DNA from 4 places in the Paenibacillus sp. FSL L8-0641 genome. Region 3 is predicted to be linked to each of the others. Evidence: predicted binding sites of a transcription regulator. Region 3 holds the regulator's gene; each other region holds the start of a gene.
The links. The regulator Rex, encoded in region 3, represses fermentation and respiration genes when NADH is low (regulators of the CRP and FNR family bind a similar motif). The targets are predictions, from matches to a motif close to TTGTGAAATATTTCACAA.
Positions count from the first base shown of each region.

Region 1: the regulator Rex is predicted to act here: its motif matches at 1,852-1,869, upstream of MKY16_RS04520 (DoxX family membrane protein).
Region 2: the regulator Rex is predicted to act here: its motif matches at 1,748-1,765, upstream of MKY16_RS22950 (formate/nitrite transporter family protein).
Region 4: the regulator Rex is predicted to act here: its motif matches at 2,111-2,128, upstream of MKY16_RS01230 (phosphoketolase family protein).

Region 1 is NZ_JBBOUW010000001.1:1,012,533-1,015,979, reverse strand. Features, by position in the region: gene MKY16_RS04530 (DUF47 domain-containing protein) at 1-442, opposite strand, end outside; gene MKY16_RS04525 (DUF3048 domain-containing protein) at 631-1,725, opposite strand; gene MKY16_RS04520 (DoxX family membrane protein) at 1,974-2,492, shown strand; gene MKY16_RS04515 (hypothetical protein) at 2,708-3,447, shown strand, end outside.
Region 2 is NZ_JBBOUW010000001.1:5,093,400-5,096,846, forward strand. Features, by position in the region: gene MKY16_RS22945 (molybdopterin-containing oxidoreductase family protein) at 1-468, opposite strand, end outside; gene MKY16_RS22950 (formate/nitrite transporter family protein) at 840-1,673, opposite strand; gene MKY16_RS22955 (FAD-dependent oxidoreductase) at 2,061-3,422, opposite strand.
Region 3 is NZ_JBBOUW010000001.1:3,083,711-3,087,157, reverse strand. Features, by position in the region: gene dinG (ATP-dependent DNA helicase DinG) at 1-1,914, shown strand, start outside; gene MKY16_RS13705 (redox-sensing transcriptional repressor Rex) at 1,958-2,611, shown strand; gene MKY16_RS13700 (amidohydrolase) at 2,598-3,447, shown strand, end outside.
Region 4 is NZ_JBBOUW010000001.1:276,035-279,481, reverse strand. Features, by position in the region: gene MKY16_RS01230 (phosphoketolase family protein) at 1-1,992, opposite strand, end outside; gene MKY16_RS01225 (GntR family transcriptional regulator) at 2,287-3,009, opposite strand; gene MKY16_RS01220 (glycosyltransferase) at 3,362-3,447, shown strand, end outside.

The DNA.
Region 1 (3,447 bases), 2.1 Mb from region 3:
CCAAATCATTCAGACGAATAGTGTATTCACGAATGGCCAGCAATTTTTTCTGCGAAAGCAAATGTACAGCTTTCTGAATTTCGTAAGCTGATTGACGCAAAATATCAGCGAACTGCACAATATACTCGTCCGGCTCCGTAATGTTGTACATATAAAAACGGGAAGCCGTCGCTTCAAGACCGTCCAACACATCATCCATGGTTGTTGTCAGTTCCATGATGTCGTCGCGTTCCAACGGCGTAATGAAGGTCTTGTTCAGTTCAGTAATAATCGTGTGTGTGTAATCATCACACTTATTTTCATACTTCTTCATTTCATTTGTAAACAAAGTCACATCTTGAAGATTTGAAGTATGTTGGGCAAAATAATCGGCTGCTTGCACGATCGTATCTGCCATATTTTCCAACGTCTCGAAGAATATATCCTTTTTCTTCAATCTCATAACGATTACCCCTTTACGAAAATATCCGCAACCTGTTTCGACTGCAATAGACAACCTTTGCTATCTTATCACACTCATCAATGTTTTTGTAATGTTTGTAAAAGCAAATTTCATGATATACGTATACAGTGCCCGACATATAAGCTCATTATCCGACAATTTTTTCCTAAAAAGGTGTAATTCGTTTTCTAATTCGCTTCTATGGTTACATGTTCCTTTAGTGGCGTATCTGCAGGCACCACATGTATATAGGATGTACCTGGCGTTAACGGAATTTCAACCCCATTCTTCATAAAACGAATCGCATCACCTGGCGTATGTTGCCACTCAGCCTGTATTAACTGTCCTTGTTGAAACACCATGGCCTCTCCGCTGCCGTCCAGTTCAACACTTAATCTGCCTACATCATCCAACGTTCGATGCCTGGTGCTCATCACAATGACATTGGCTGCTGAGAGCTGTTGGTTATTATTTTGATCCACATGTGACTTTTCGTTCACAAAACGCTTATATTGTTGATCCGCTGGATCATAGGTGTAAGATACCCGGTAGCTTTTAAGCAAAAACCGGATTTGTAAAGATGTTGCAGTCTCGTCCACCATAACCGGGGTTTCGCCGGATTTAAGGTAAGAATTTACTGGAACGTCCGTATGCGTAGCATACCCTTTACTATCGCTTCCTTTGCGCAGTCTATTCACGTCCGTGTATAGATTATGCGGAGGACGACGATCTTTGCTTCGCCAGAAGTATGCCCCTCCATTTGAAATCTCATCTAAATGTTCCTTCCGCTGCTGCTGTAAAATCGCATAGGCATCTGTGCTTCCCCCTGCGTGTATCGGCAACGCACCATAAGTTTCGCCCAGCTCAATCAAATACGGACGAATGCTACGGACTGGACCAATCTTTACATCTCCGCCATGACTTTGGAAAAAAGCGACCAGACGGGTAATTCCGCCTTCTGCAAGAACTTCATATACCATATCTGCCTGACTAAGTCCTGCCTGCGGACGTGCTGCTGGAGCATTGTTAATCATGACAGCGAGCGGTCGCTCCAAAACTGGCTGCTCCACTGGAAGACCGGTAAGCGGAGCTGTAAATGTCGGAGTAGACTGCTCCTTCGGCGGTTCAAGCGCCTCCTTCTCTGTTTTTTGCTTGGTCGGTTGGGCAACGGGTTCAGTATCTCCCGTATTGGACATAGCAGAACAAGACATCAGCGTCATGCATAACAGAGCTGAGGCCAACACACGCAACCAATGATTTCGTTGGGAAATGGGCCCGGACAAGTTCATCCCTCCACTTCGTTATTTTTCTCATTATAAGCTTTATTTCCTGTTTTTGTCTTGATTGAAGCATGACCTCTCTATAGAATACTTATCTGAAGACATTAAAATTTTAAAAATATTCAGACTTTGTGATTTTTATCACAAATAACTGTAACTGAACCTACTACAATAAAGGTGTAGCAAAGATGATCATCCCAACAAAATGAAATACAACCAACATTATAGATTAAGAAAGAGGAGTGGTTTGAATGTTTAATAGCTGGTTACGTGAGAACAAAGTCGCAATGTGGTTGCTGACTGTCGTACGGGTTTATCTAGGTTATGAATGGATGACTCACGGACTTGAAAAGCTGACAGGTGGATTCGATGCAGGCGGATTTATCTCGGGGGCCATTGCTAAAACAGGTGGAGACCATCCCGCTGTACAAGGCTGGTGGGGATCGTTCCTCGAAGCCTTTGCCCTGCCGAATGTAGGTTTGTTCAACGTCCTGATCCCGTTGGGTGAGTTCTTGGTCGGGGTTGGCCTGCTTCTCGGTACATTGACTACACTGGCTGCTTTGATGGCCATGGTTATGAACTTCTCGTTCCTGTTCTCGGGTACAGTAAGCACCAATGCAATCTACCTGCTGTTTGAAATCTTCCTCGTAGTTGCTGGCGCAAATGCCGGAAGAATTGGCTTTGACCGTTGGGTACTGCCCTTCCTGCGTGGACTGTTTGCTAAAAATAAAGATACCTTTCCAGCGGACCCTAGTCGAAAAATAGCTTAAACATCCCCCAAATAACCGTTATCCTCCAGGATAATGGTTATTTTTTTGCGCTGTTATGCTCACAAGGAGGATTTTAGCTCCTCCTAACTCGGACTCTTTTATCGGATTCATTATCCTCCCCAAACGTTTACAAGTTGGATACAACATGGAATGCTCACGATACATTTACCCTATACACTACAGTTACATCAAAGAACGTAATGGAGGGTTATATCATGAAAAAAATCACCAAAGCCTATCTCATGCTCGCAGCAGTAACTTTCACAGTGCAGACTATGGGATCGGGATATACGGCATCAGCCAAAGCGGCGACGTCTACTACGACATCTCAGGCAGAAATTGTACAACATATCTCCAAGACCTTCGAGCAGCTACTAGGCCAACCCGGCAAGCTATCTCAGGCATTCACTTATTTGCAAAAGCATATTCAATCCATTCCAGCTTCTCAAGCTACCCTCATGGTGCTTCATCTGGAAAATGCACAGAACCAGCAATTGGATTCCTATGCACAGAACCTATACCCGACCTCTGTTCAAACCAAAATAAATCAAATCTATAAACCCGGTGATTCGTTCACAAATGTAATCAGCCGTGCCAGCGATGCGAACCTGAAAAAGTTGCTAACTCAAACAAGAGATGCCGGCTACAAACTTGAAACCGCAGAGGGCATGTATTACCCAATCATCAACTATGAAAAATATAAAGTATTCGGGAAGCACACCACGGCAGATATCCGCAGTTATATTGACATCATGTCGATGGAATCCGGACAGGCTGCTACCAAGGATGCCGCGCTCCGTATCGGCTATCAACAGTTAGCCGGACGAGTGCTGGCACAGGAATTGTTTTTACACCAATATCCACATTCCAATCGTACACAAGCTATAAAAAAATTGCACGATCTGTACTTTTTCTATACTTTCTACGGCACGAACAATACGCCATTATTCGATTA
Region 2 (3,447 bases), 2.0 Mb from region 3:
ACCCAGCGCATTAAAAAATCGGCGATCCATTCCATCCACACTCAATACGCCCATATTGCCATAAAAGCTGTAGGGGAGAATAGATTCCGGTCCGTCCGTACGGATCAGCTCCTTGAACCGACCTGTAATGGTATTGACCGCCTCCTCCCAGCTAATTCGTTCAAACCTCCCTTCTCCTTTGGGGCCTATACGCTTCAACGGATAGAGCACCCGATCAGGATCATATACCCGCTCCGTCATATTGCGAACTTTGTTACAAATAGCCCCTTTGGTAATGGGATGATCTGGGTTTCCAGTCACCTTGATTATCTTTCCTTTTTCCTTGTGAAGCAGGAGCCCACACGTATCCGGGCAATCTAACGGGCATACAGCCGGAAAAATACCGTCCTGCTGCTCCGTCATCCGCTGTCCCCCTTGTAAGTCTTGTTGAAGCGTGGCCTCACGAGGCGCGCTATTGCGATGATCCATAGTGTTGATGCTCCTTTCCGTTACCGTTTCCAAAAATTACACTGATCTTATCATATCCACAGCTTTGGCCTATGGCAAGAGAAGGATTTTCCCACACAGCCGCTCTCCAAAATATTAAAAAAATCCGTCTGCTGCATAGAGCAAAACGGATTTTTTAAGAATTATAATTTTTTTCAACATCCTGTTTCATCATATCTTACTGAGGGTAAAAAAGATCAAGGCATCATGGACGAGAGCACACTCATCCTCCATGCCAAATCATGGACCACTCCCAAAAAAATCCGCCATGACAGGTTTCGTTCCCCCGGGCCTGTCATGGCGGATTTGCTTTGTTCATTGCTGTTTAAAGTACTGTGATTAGGTAGGATCAATCAACGGATTGGATGTGCAACCGAAGAAGTAGTTGGAGATTCATTCACTGGATGTGCGTTGGCTTGAGGCTTTTTCAGATAGGCCAACCAGTAGGCTCCAGCCACAAACAGGCTACCTCCTACCAAATTCCCCAGCCAGACCGGAATGAAGTTCATAACATAATCTGCCCATGAAAAGTGGCCTGCAAAAATAGCCGCCGGAATGAGAAACATATTGGCAACAACGTGCTGAAATCCAATAGCCACAAAGGCCATGGTCGGGAACCAAATCCCCATAATTTTGCCGCCAATGGAGTCTGTGCTATATGCCAACCATACAGCCAGTGCTACGAGCCAGTTACATCCTATACCCGATATAAAAGACTGCAAAAAGCTTTCGTGTAGCTTATGTCCTGCCATATCCACCACTTTGTCCAGATAAGGGCCCGTTTCTGTCAAACCCAGCACATGCCCAAAGAAAAATGCAACGAATAACGCACCTGCAAAATTACTGAGCGTAATAATCGCCAAATTACGAAACATGACTCCTGTCTTAATCCGTCCTGCCCATCTCGCCAAAGGGACCGCCATCATATTGCCGGTCAGCAATTCTCCGCCTGCGATCAAAACTAATACCAGACCAATAGGGAACACCGCAGCTCCAATAAAGGTGGCAATGCTTCCCCATTCTTTAGGCGCACTTGCAATAACACGTATATCCAGCAAAAACCCGAGTGCAATAAATGCACCTGCCAAAAATCCCAGTACCACCGCCACAGTCCACGGGTTGTTCGCCTTGGCCACTCCTGTTTCCACCGTCTTTTCAGCAATTTGCCCCGGTTTATAGCTCGCCATATATCCCCGCTCCTTTAATATCTATTCACTAAAATATTCTTCTTTCATATTTTATTTAAAATCAGTGATTAAGTTTGTGAAAAAAATCACTTTCGTAACTATAAAAAAAACAGCCCCTGAAAAAAGGACTGTTTTTCTGTATTATTACATCTACTGCGCTACTACGCGCTTTACATTTAATTGTATTCTTCCTTTTCAACTGCTCTTAAGAACCAAAGAACTCCACCGAGGCCTATCAGCGCCACGACTACAAGAAAAAGGATATAAAACAAACCCATAAGCTACTTCCCCCCTGATCCTTATGCTACTCTATATTGTACTATAAGGATTCATCCGTACGCCTCAGATTGTTGACAAACTTATGAACAATGTCACAGACAAATCTAATTATACAGTAACTGGGTTCCGTTCGGATATTGTAGGCAAAGCTTGTAAACCTGCCGCGTTCAAGAAATTCCAAGGCTTGTTATAATGCGGCTGGAAGAAGAAATCGACAAAGGCCAACTGGTCAATAGTCATATGGTTTTGAATGGCTACGGATAGCGTGTTAATGGATTGCGTCAAATCCACCTTCGACATAATTTGAGCACCCAGAATTCTTCGCGTCTCCTGCTCATATACCACTTTCAGTAACACTTTTTCGGAGGTTGGCATAAATTCAGGTCGGTAGCTGTCCTCAATGGTTACAGCTTCTACAGTCATGCCTTCGTCTGTTGCCGCAGCTTCCGTCATGCCTGTTCCTGCGATATTGTCTTCGTAAATTTTGATACCCGAAGTTCCTTGGGTTCCCATGTAGGCAATGGTTGGTTGCACCAGATTACGTGCCACCAGCGTACCCATACGAACTGCGTTGGTTGCCAAAGGGATATAAGCCGTTTTGCCGGTCGGATTATAGCGAATTGCACAACTGTCGCCTGCTGCAAACACGTCCGGGCAACTACTTTGCATATAGTTATCCACAATGATCGCACCGTTAGGCAACATATCTACCTGACCTTTGAGCAGATCCGTTTGAGGTCGGAAACCGATGCAGAGAATAACAAGCTCTGTTTCATATTCTCCTTTAGAGGTCACGACTTTACTTACCTTACCGTTCGTACCCTCAAAACGACTCACCGTCTCGCCAAGTACCAGCTTAATGCCATGTTCCTTCAGGGAACTTTCAATCCGGTCTGTATACTCATGGTCCAAATACTTATTCAATATACGATCAGCACTGTCGATCAGCGTTACATTTTTACCATTCATTTGGAAAGCTTCTACCAATTCAACACCAATGTATCCAGCTCCCACGACTGTAATGTTCTGTACGTGCTGGGCTTTCTCAATGATATCATTGGAATGATTATAGTTTTTACAGAGCAAGATATGATCAAGTTCAATGCCTTCCAGCTTTGGAATAATGGGCCATGATCCCGTGGTCACAATTAGTTTATCAAATGTGTCTGTAAATTCCTCACCTGTTTGGAGATTACGGGCATGCAGCGACTTGCCAGCCGTATTCACACTCGTTACCTCATGAAGCATCTTGGTCACTACACCCAAGTCAGACAGTTGATCTGGAGACGAATAAAACAGGCCGTGCGGATCTTTGACGACACCACCTACGTACAGCGCAATACCACAAGATAAAAATGAAATATTATCATTACGCTCGTAAACGGTAATTTCTGCATCTGGATAACATTTAGCTGTGTTAACGATAGCTGCTGTGCCTGCGTGTGTACATCCGATAACTGCTACTTTCATGTTGAATTCCTCCTTGGTGTGTGGG
Region 3 (3,447 bases):
ACGATCAACCTGCAGGAACAGTTACGCGAGCGCGACATTCCGATGCTGACCAAGGTGATTCCGTTTCCGTTTCGGGCAGCTATTTTCAAGGGTCGGGGACATTATTTGTGTCTGCGTAAGTTTGAACATAAAATAAACAGAAGAGACTTCGCTACACCGAAGGAAGATTTAATTACAGCGGCTCAGATGATCGTCTGGTTGACGTTAACAGAAACCGGTGATGATGAAGAACTGAATCTGAGCAACCGTGGAGGGGATTTCTGGGAAACGGTGGCGAGTGATTCAGAGTCCTGTCTTGGTCGTTCTTGCCCATGGTTCCGCAAATGTTATTATCATCGTGCACGCCATGAAGCAGGAATAGCGGATGTTGTTATTACGAATCACTCTAAGTTGTTCACAGACGTCAAAGCCAGTCATCAGTTGTTGCCGAGCTATGAACATCTGGTGATAGATGAAGCCCATCACCTGGAGGAAGTAGCTGGTAAACACCTAGGTATGCATATGAAATATTTCACACTCGTGCATACACTGACGCGACTGTTCAAAGACAGCAAGAATGGACAACTGCCTTCACTTCGTCAACAGTTGGCGAAATCGGGGCACGAGAAGTCGGCAGATTGGGCCTCAACCATTGATCAGCTGTATCCGCTCGTGTTAGAGGTGAAGGAAACTTGGGACCTGCTAAGCGACAAACTGTTTGGCATGTTGCCGGAGCGAAGTGATGCGACACCGGGTGAAACAGGACAGTTTTCTTCCCGTCTCAAACCTTCGGCCAAGCCTGCAAAGTGGGATCAGGCGGGAGCTTTGGAAAATCAGCTATATGTAACGATGAGCGAAATTTTGCGCAAGGGCGACAAGCTGATGCTGGACGTCAAGGAAGAACATGACGATTATGCGGCGGATAGCCTTATTACAGATATCACGGGTCTGCTCAAGGATTTGGCGGGGATTCGAGAAAATTTGCGCTTTTTTATCCGACTCGATGATGAAACAACCGTATACTGGCTCGAGGCGAGCGGGCAATTCCGTAGTAAATCATTGCAATTTTATGCGGTACCCGTCGATGTGAGCCGCCAGTTGAAAGAAATGTTTTTTGACAAAAAAAGAAGCATTATTCTGACTTCTGCTACCTTGTCGGTAGATAAGTCGTTTCAGTACATGATCGATCAGCTCGGCTTACAGGAGGCCGCAGATCAAGAGCGGCTGATGACTTCGCAGCTCCCGTCACCCTTTAATTACAGGGATCAGGTGTTGCTGGTTATTCCACGGGATTTCCCAAGTGTGAAGGGCAGTGTAGGAGATGCACATTTTGTAGATATGCTCGTTAGCTCTCTAGGAGCGACTGCTCAGGCGACGCGGGGGAGAATGCTCGTTCTGTTTACGTCCTATCGGATGCTCCGGCAAGTGTATGAGCCGCTCAAAGAGGCCTTAGCATCCAGCGAAATTACTGTGCTGGGACAAGGCGTGGACAGTGGAAGTCGCAGCAAGCTAACCCGCCGGTTTCAGGAAGCGAAAGCTTCTGTATTGCTGGGAACCAGCAGCTTCTGGGAAGGCGTCGATATTCCGGGGAAGGCTCTGACTTGTCTAGCCATTGTTCGCTTGCCGTTTCAACCGCCGAATCACCCGCTGCTGGAGGCAAAAAGCGAACTGCTCCAGCAGCAGAAGAAGAATCCATTTATGAAGCTGTCTGTACCGCAAGCGGTCATTCGCTTCAAACAGGGATTTGGTCGGTTGGTACGTACAGCGAACGACCACGGGGTAGTTATCGTTTATGATACGCGTGTGATTGAATCCTATTACGGAAAGCACTTTTTGTACTCGTTACCGGGACCAAAAATGGAGCATATGCCATCGGAGCAAATGGTGCCCCGCATCGCCGAATGGCTCCAATCCGCCCCGGAGACAGAGGCATAACGGACGGACATAAGTATGTTCGTTACAATTAGGGGGAGCAAGTATGAAATCAGATAAAATTTCAGAGGCTGTCGTACGGAGGTTACCCGTATATTTACGTTATCTGAATGCACTGCACAAACGGGAGGTGGCTACGGTCTCTTCTCAAGAGTTGGGACAGAGGCTAGATTTAAACCCGGCCCAAATCCGTAAAGATCTTGCTTATTTTGGAGATTTTGGTCGGAAGGGTATTGGTTATGATGTTTCTTATCTCATTGAGAAAATACGCCATATCCTGAAAATCGACCAACAAATTAATGTAGTCTTGGTCGGAGCGGGTAATCTGGGGCAAGCCCTTTCGAATTATAACGCTTATTTAAAAGACAATATGAAGATTGTGGCGGTATTTGATGCGTTTCCGGATAAGGTAGGAACCAAGATCAATACATTGGTCGTGCAACCGATGGATGAACTGGAAGCGACTGTGAAAGAAAAAAACATTCGAATCGGGATTATTACCGTACCTGATTTTGAAGCACAGCACGTGGCTGATAGGCTTATTGATAGCGGAATTGGAGCGATCCTGAACTTTGCACCGACTACTCTCAAGGCACCAGCCAACATTCGGATTCATGCCACAGACTTTACAACTGATTTGCTTAGCCTCGCTTATTATTTGGAGGACGGAAAGGAAGAAGCACAATATGACAGTGAATAAATGGATGATTAAAAACGGATCTTTTGCAGTAAATGGACCAGAAGCAGGGGTAGTCCATGGTTTTATGATTGTGGAGGATAGTCGTATTACTTATATTGGCGAAACCTTGCCTGCGGGTGAGGAAGAGACGGAAGCGATCGATGGTAAAGGGCTATTGTTTTTACCTGGTCTGATCAATACTCATGGTCATGCGGCGATGTCTCTACTGCGTGGGCATGGAGATGATTTGGCACTTCAAGTATGGCTTCAGGAAAAAATGTGGCCTATGGAAGCCAAGTTTACATCTACAGACGTGTACTGGGGTACGTCCTTGTCTGTGCTGGAAATGCTGAAAGGTGGAACAACAACCTTCCTCGATATGTACGATCATATGGATGAAGTGGCTCGTGTGGCTGAAGAGTCAGGTATTCGTGCAAGTCTGATGCGTGGAGCAATTGGACTATGTTCGGAGGAAGAACAGCGAATCAAGCTGGCAGAGGCCGTGACTTTTGCACGTAACTGGCACGGTAAAGCAGACGGGCGTATTACTACGATGATGTCTCCGCACGCGCCATATACATGTCCACCTGCGTTTATTGAAAAATTCGTACAAGCTGCGCATGATCTGGACTTGCCACTGCATACGCACATGTCTGAGACGATCGCCGAAGTGGAGCAAAACGTACGCGACTACGGTTTGCGTCCGGTTGCACACTTGGATAAGCTTGGCTTTTTCTCCCGTCCTTCGCTTGTTGCCCATGGCGTTCATTTGAACGACGAAGAAATAGCTTTACTGGCAGAACGTGGTGTAGCGGTTTCCCACAATCCTGGCAGCAACTTGAAGCTGGCAAGTGGTG
Region 4 (3,447 bases), 2.8 Mb from region 3:
CAAATCTACCACGTTGATGTACCGAATCTTCAATTCAGGCAGTTTTTCATGCAAAATGGAAATCGCAGCTAAACTTTCAATCGTTGGCTCTGTACCAGCAGAAGCAATGACAAGATCAGGTTCTCCACCTTGATCTGTACTTGCCCAGTCAATGATCTTCAACCCTTTATCCACCAATTCCTTCGCTTCATCAGCAGTAAACCATTGTGGACGTGGGTGTTTGGACGAAACAATCAAATTGATCTTTTGACGGTCGTTTAAAATGGTGTCGAAAACAGCCAACAAGGAATTGGCATCCGCTGGCAGATACTCCCGAATAAATTCCGGTTTTTTATCAGCCAAATGACCCAACAAACCTGGATCTTGGTGTGTATACCCATTATGATCCTGTTGGAACACCGTTGAAGTTGCTACGACATTCAATGATGGGATATCTGCACGCCATCCTTGATCCGTTGCTTTACGCAGCCACTTAAAGTGTTGGGTGATCATTGAGTCAACCACACGCAGGAAAGCTTCGTAACTTGCAAAGAAACCATGACGACCAGTTAACACATAACCTTCCAGCAATCCTTCAGCCTGGTGTTCGGATAATTGGGAGTCAATTACGCGGCCATAGGACGACAAAAATTCATCATTAGGTTCAATAATTTGGTCCATCCATTGGCGTTTGGTTACTTCAAAAACAGGAGCCAAGCGATTAGACATTGTTTCATCCGGTCCGAAGATTCTGAAATTACGATTTTCTTCATTTAAGACAACCACATCTTTAACGTATTTCCCTAAAACCGACATATCTTGCGCAATCACTTTACCAGGTACGGAATTATCCAGCGCATAGTTACGGAAATCCGGTAACTTCAAGTCTTTAATGAGGTTACCCGCATTCGCAACAGGGTTCATTCCCATACGTTTATCGCCTGTAGGCAGAATTTCAGCAAGCTCAGAGTTTAAACGACCGTTTTCGTCGAACAATTCCTCTGGTCTGTAGCTATTCAACCATTCTAACAAAGCAGGTGCGTGCTGCATATTTTTTTGATCAACCGGAATTGGAACCTGATGGGCACGGAATGAATTTGTATTCGGCACGTTGTCCCATTCCTTTGGACCCGTCCAGCCTTTAGGTGAACGGAATACAATCATCGGCCACGCTGGACGAGTAAGATCATTATTTTCACGCGCATTCTTTTGAATAGCTTCAATTTTCTCGATGGCCGTATCCAATACTTTCGCCATTTCTGGATGCATGTGATCCGGATTTTCACCTTCAACAAAGAATGGCTCCCAGCCCAAACCTTTAAAGTATGAGGTCAATTCTTCTTTCGATTGACGAGACATAATCGTTGGGTTACTAATCTTAAAGCCATTCAAGTGCAAGATTGGCAGCACTGCACCATCCGTGATCGGGTTGATAAATCTGTTAGAGAACCACGAAGCGGCTAGTGGACCCGTTTCAGCTTCGCCATCACCAATAACAACAGCCGAAATCAGATCAGGATTATCCAGAATGGCACCTACACCATGAGAAAGGGAGTAGCCTAATTCTCCACCTTCATGGATAGATCCAGGTGTTTCAGGAGCAGCATGTGAAGCAATACCGCCAGGGAAAGAGAATTGTTTGAACAATTTCTTCATACCTGGGATATCTTGCGTAATTTGCGGATAGATTTCGGTGTAACTTCCATCCAGATATGAATTTGAAACCATAACCTGACCGCCGTGACCAGGGCCCTCAATGTAAAGCATGTTCAAATCATATTTATTAATAACACGATTTAGATGTGCATAAATAAAGTTTTGTCCTGGAATTGTGCCCCAGTGTCCAATAGGCTTAACCTTCACATCTGAATCTTTTAAAGGCTCTCTCAACAAAGGATTATCTTTTAAATAAAGCTGACCTACCGAAATGTAGTTCGTTGCACGCCAATATGCATCAAGTTTTTCTAAATATGTTTTAGATGAATAATCTGCTAACACGGGTGATAATGACATGGTGTCCACTCCCTAAGTAGTATTGTTTGTAATTTATTTCCGGAAATTTCATCTACATGTACATCATAACGCCGCGCCGATTAAATTCAACCTTTTTCACAAGTGATACGGTCCAATTTTGTGAAATTTTGAACATACTATGAAATATAAATTAAAAAGACAGTAAAAAAGCTCTTACATTAAAATATATAGAAGTATAAACCAATAAAATTTGTAATAAACGTTGCAATCGCAGGCTCCAATCCTTTTCTCAAAATTATAAAAAAAAGACCGGAGAATTCTCCAGTCTTATCATTAGTGAACCGATACAAAGGTATTAAATTTTAAATATTTGTAATGAAATCGCATATGAGAAAACTCAAATGGCGTACCGTTATCTAAAAAGAACACACCTTCCATAATACCTACAGGCTCATTTTCATTTAAATGTAGCAGCTTTTGATCATTCTCTTGGGACGGTTCTGCAAAAATGGATAAAAAAGATTTGGTGACGGCCAAGTTCCGCGAGTCTTCCAAATAATTAAAAATGGACCCCTCGATAATAGTCTGATTTAAATTCTGAACAATTTTAATAGGGATATAGCCTGTTTCAATCATAAAAGGATCATCATCAAACAAACGTAAGCGGACAATTTTGTATACAAAATCATGAGTCTCCAAGAACAAATCGCGCTGTAATTCTTCTGTTGGCGGAATGACCTCAAAACTCAGTACTTTGATTTTTGGCTTTTTACCATGCATTTGAAAATTATCAGTGACTCCTAGATTAGAGCCTTCGTAGTTAAAGATAGATTCATTTCTTATGTATAATGGATTAATAAATGTCCCGGAACCTTGTTTTTTAAAAATAATTCCGACATTCTCCATTTTAGTCAGAGCACGTTTAATTGAACTACGACTAACCTGGTAAGTCTCACTAAGACTACGTTCATCTGGCAATCTCATATCTGCAAACTTTCCAGCAAAGATTTTCATCTTGAGATCGTCAATAATTTGCTTATAGACAAATTGTGTCATATAGTACTCCTCTTTCAGGTCTTCTATAACTCCATATAGTTTACCATAACTTGCCCATTTCATCTCATGTTTGTTTCTGTATGCTGAGTGGGCTTTCAGCGGATAGGAAACGCCCGCGCTTTTACTTTACATCTCTATGCATAATACCATGATTATACATACATAACACCACTGAACGTACCTGCAAATTAGCAGAAAATACAGAACTCCCACCTTAACTTCCGCGATAAGACCAAGCCTGTTTCGAACCTTGAGGGATGTTTGACTAGACCAGGCTAAAATCCTTGAATACATTGTTATTATTTATCTTGTTCATACGTTCACTAATAAAAATGGTGGGGGGGAGATCATATTGGCTATCCGCTACAGCGTCATCATTCCAACCTATAATCGAGTCCAGCAATTGTTGCTTACACTCGCTTCATTTGAGACACAAAC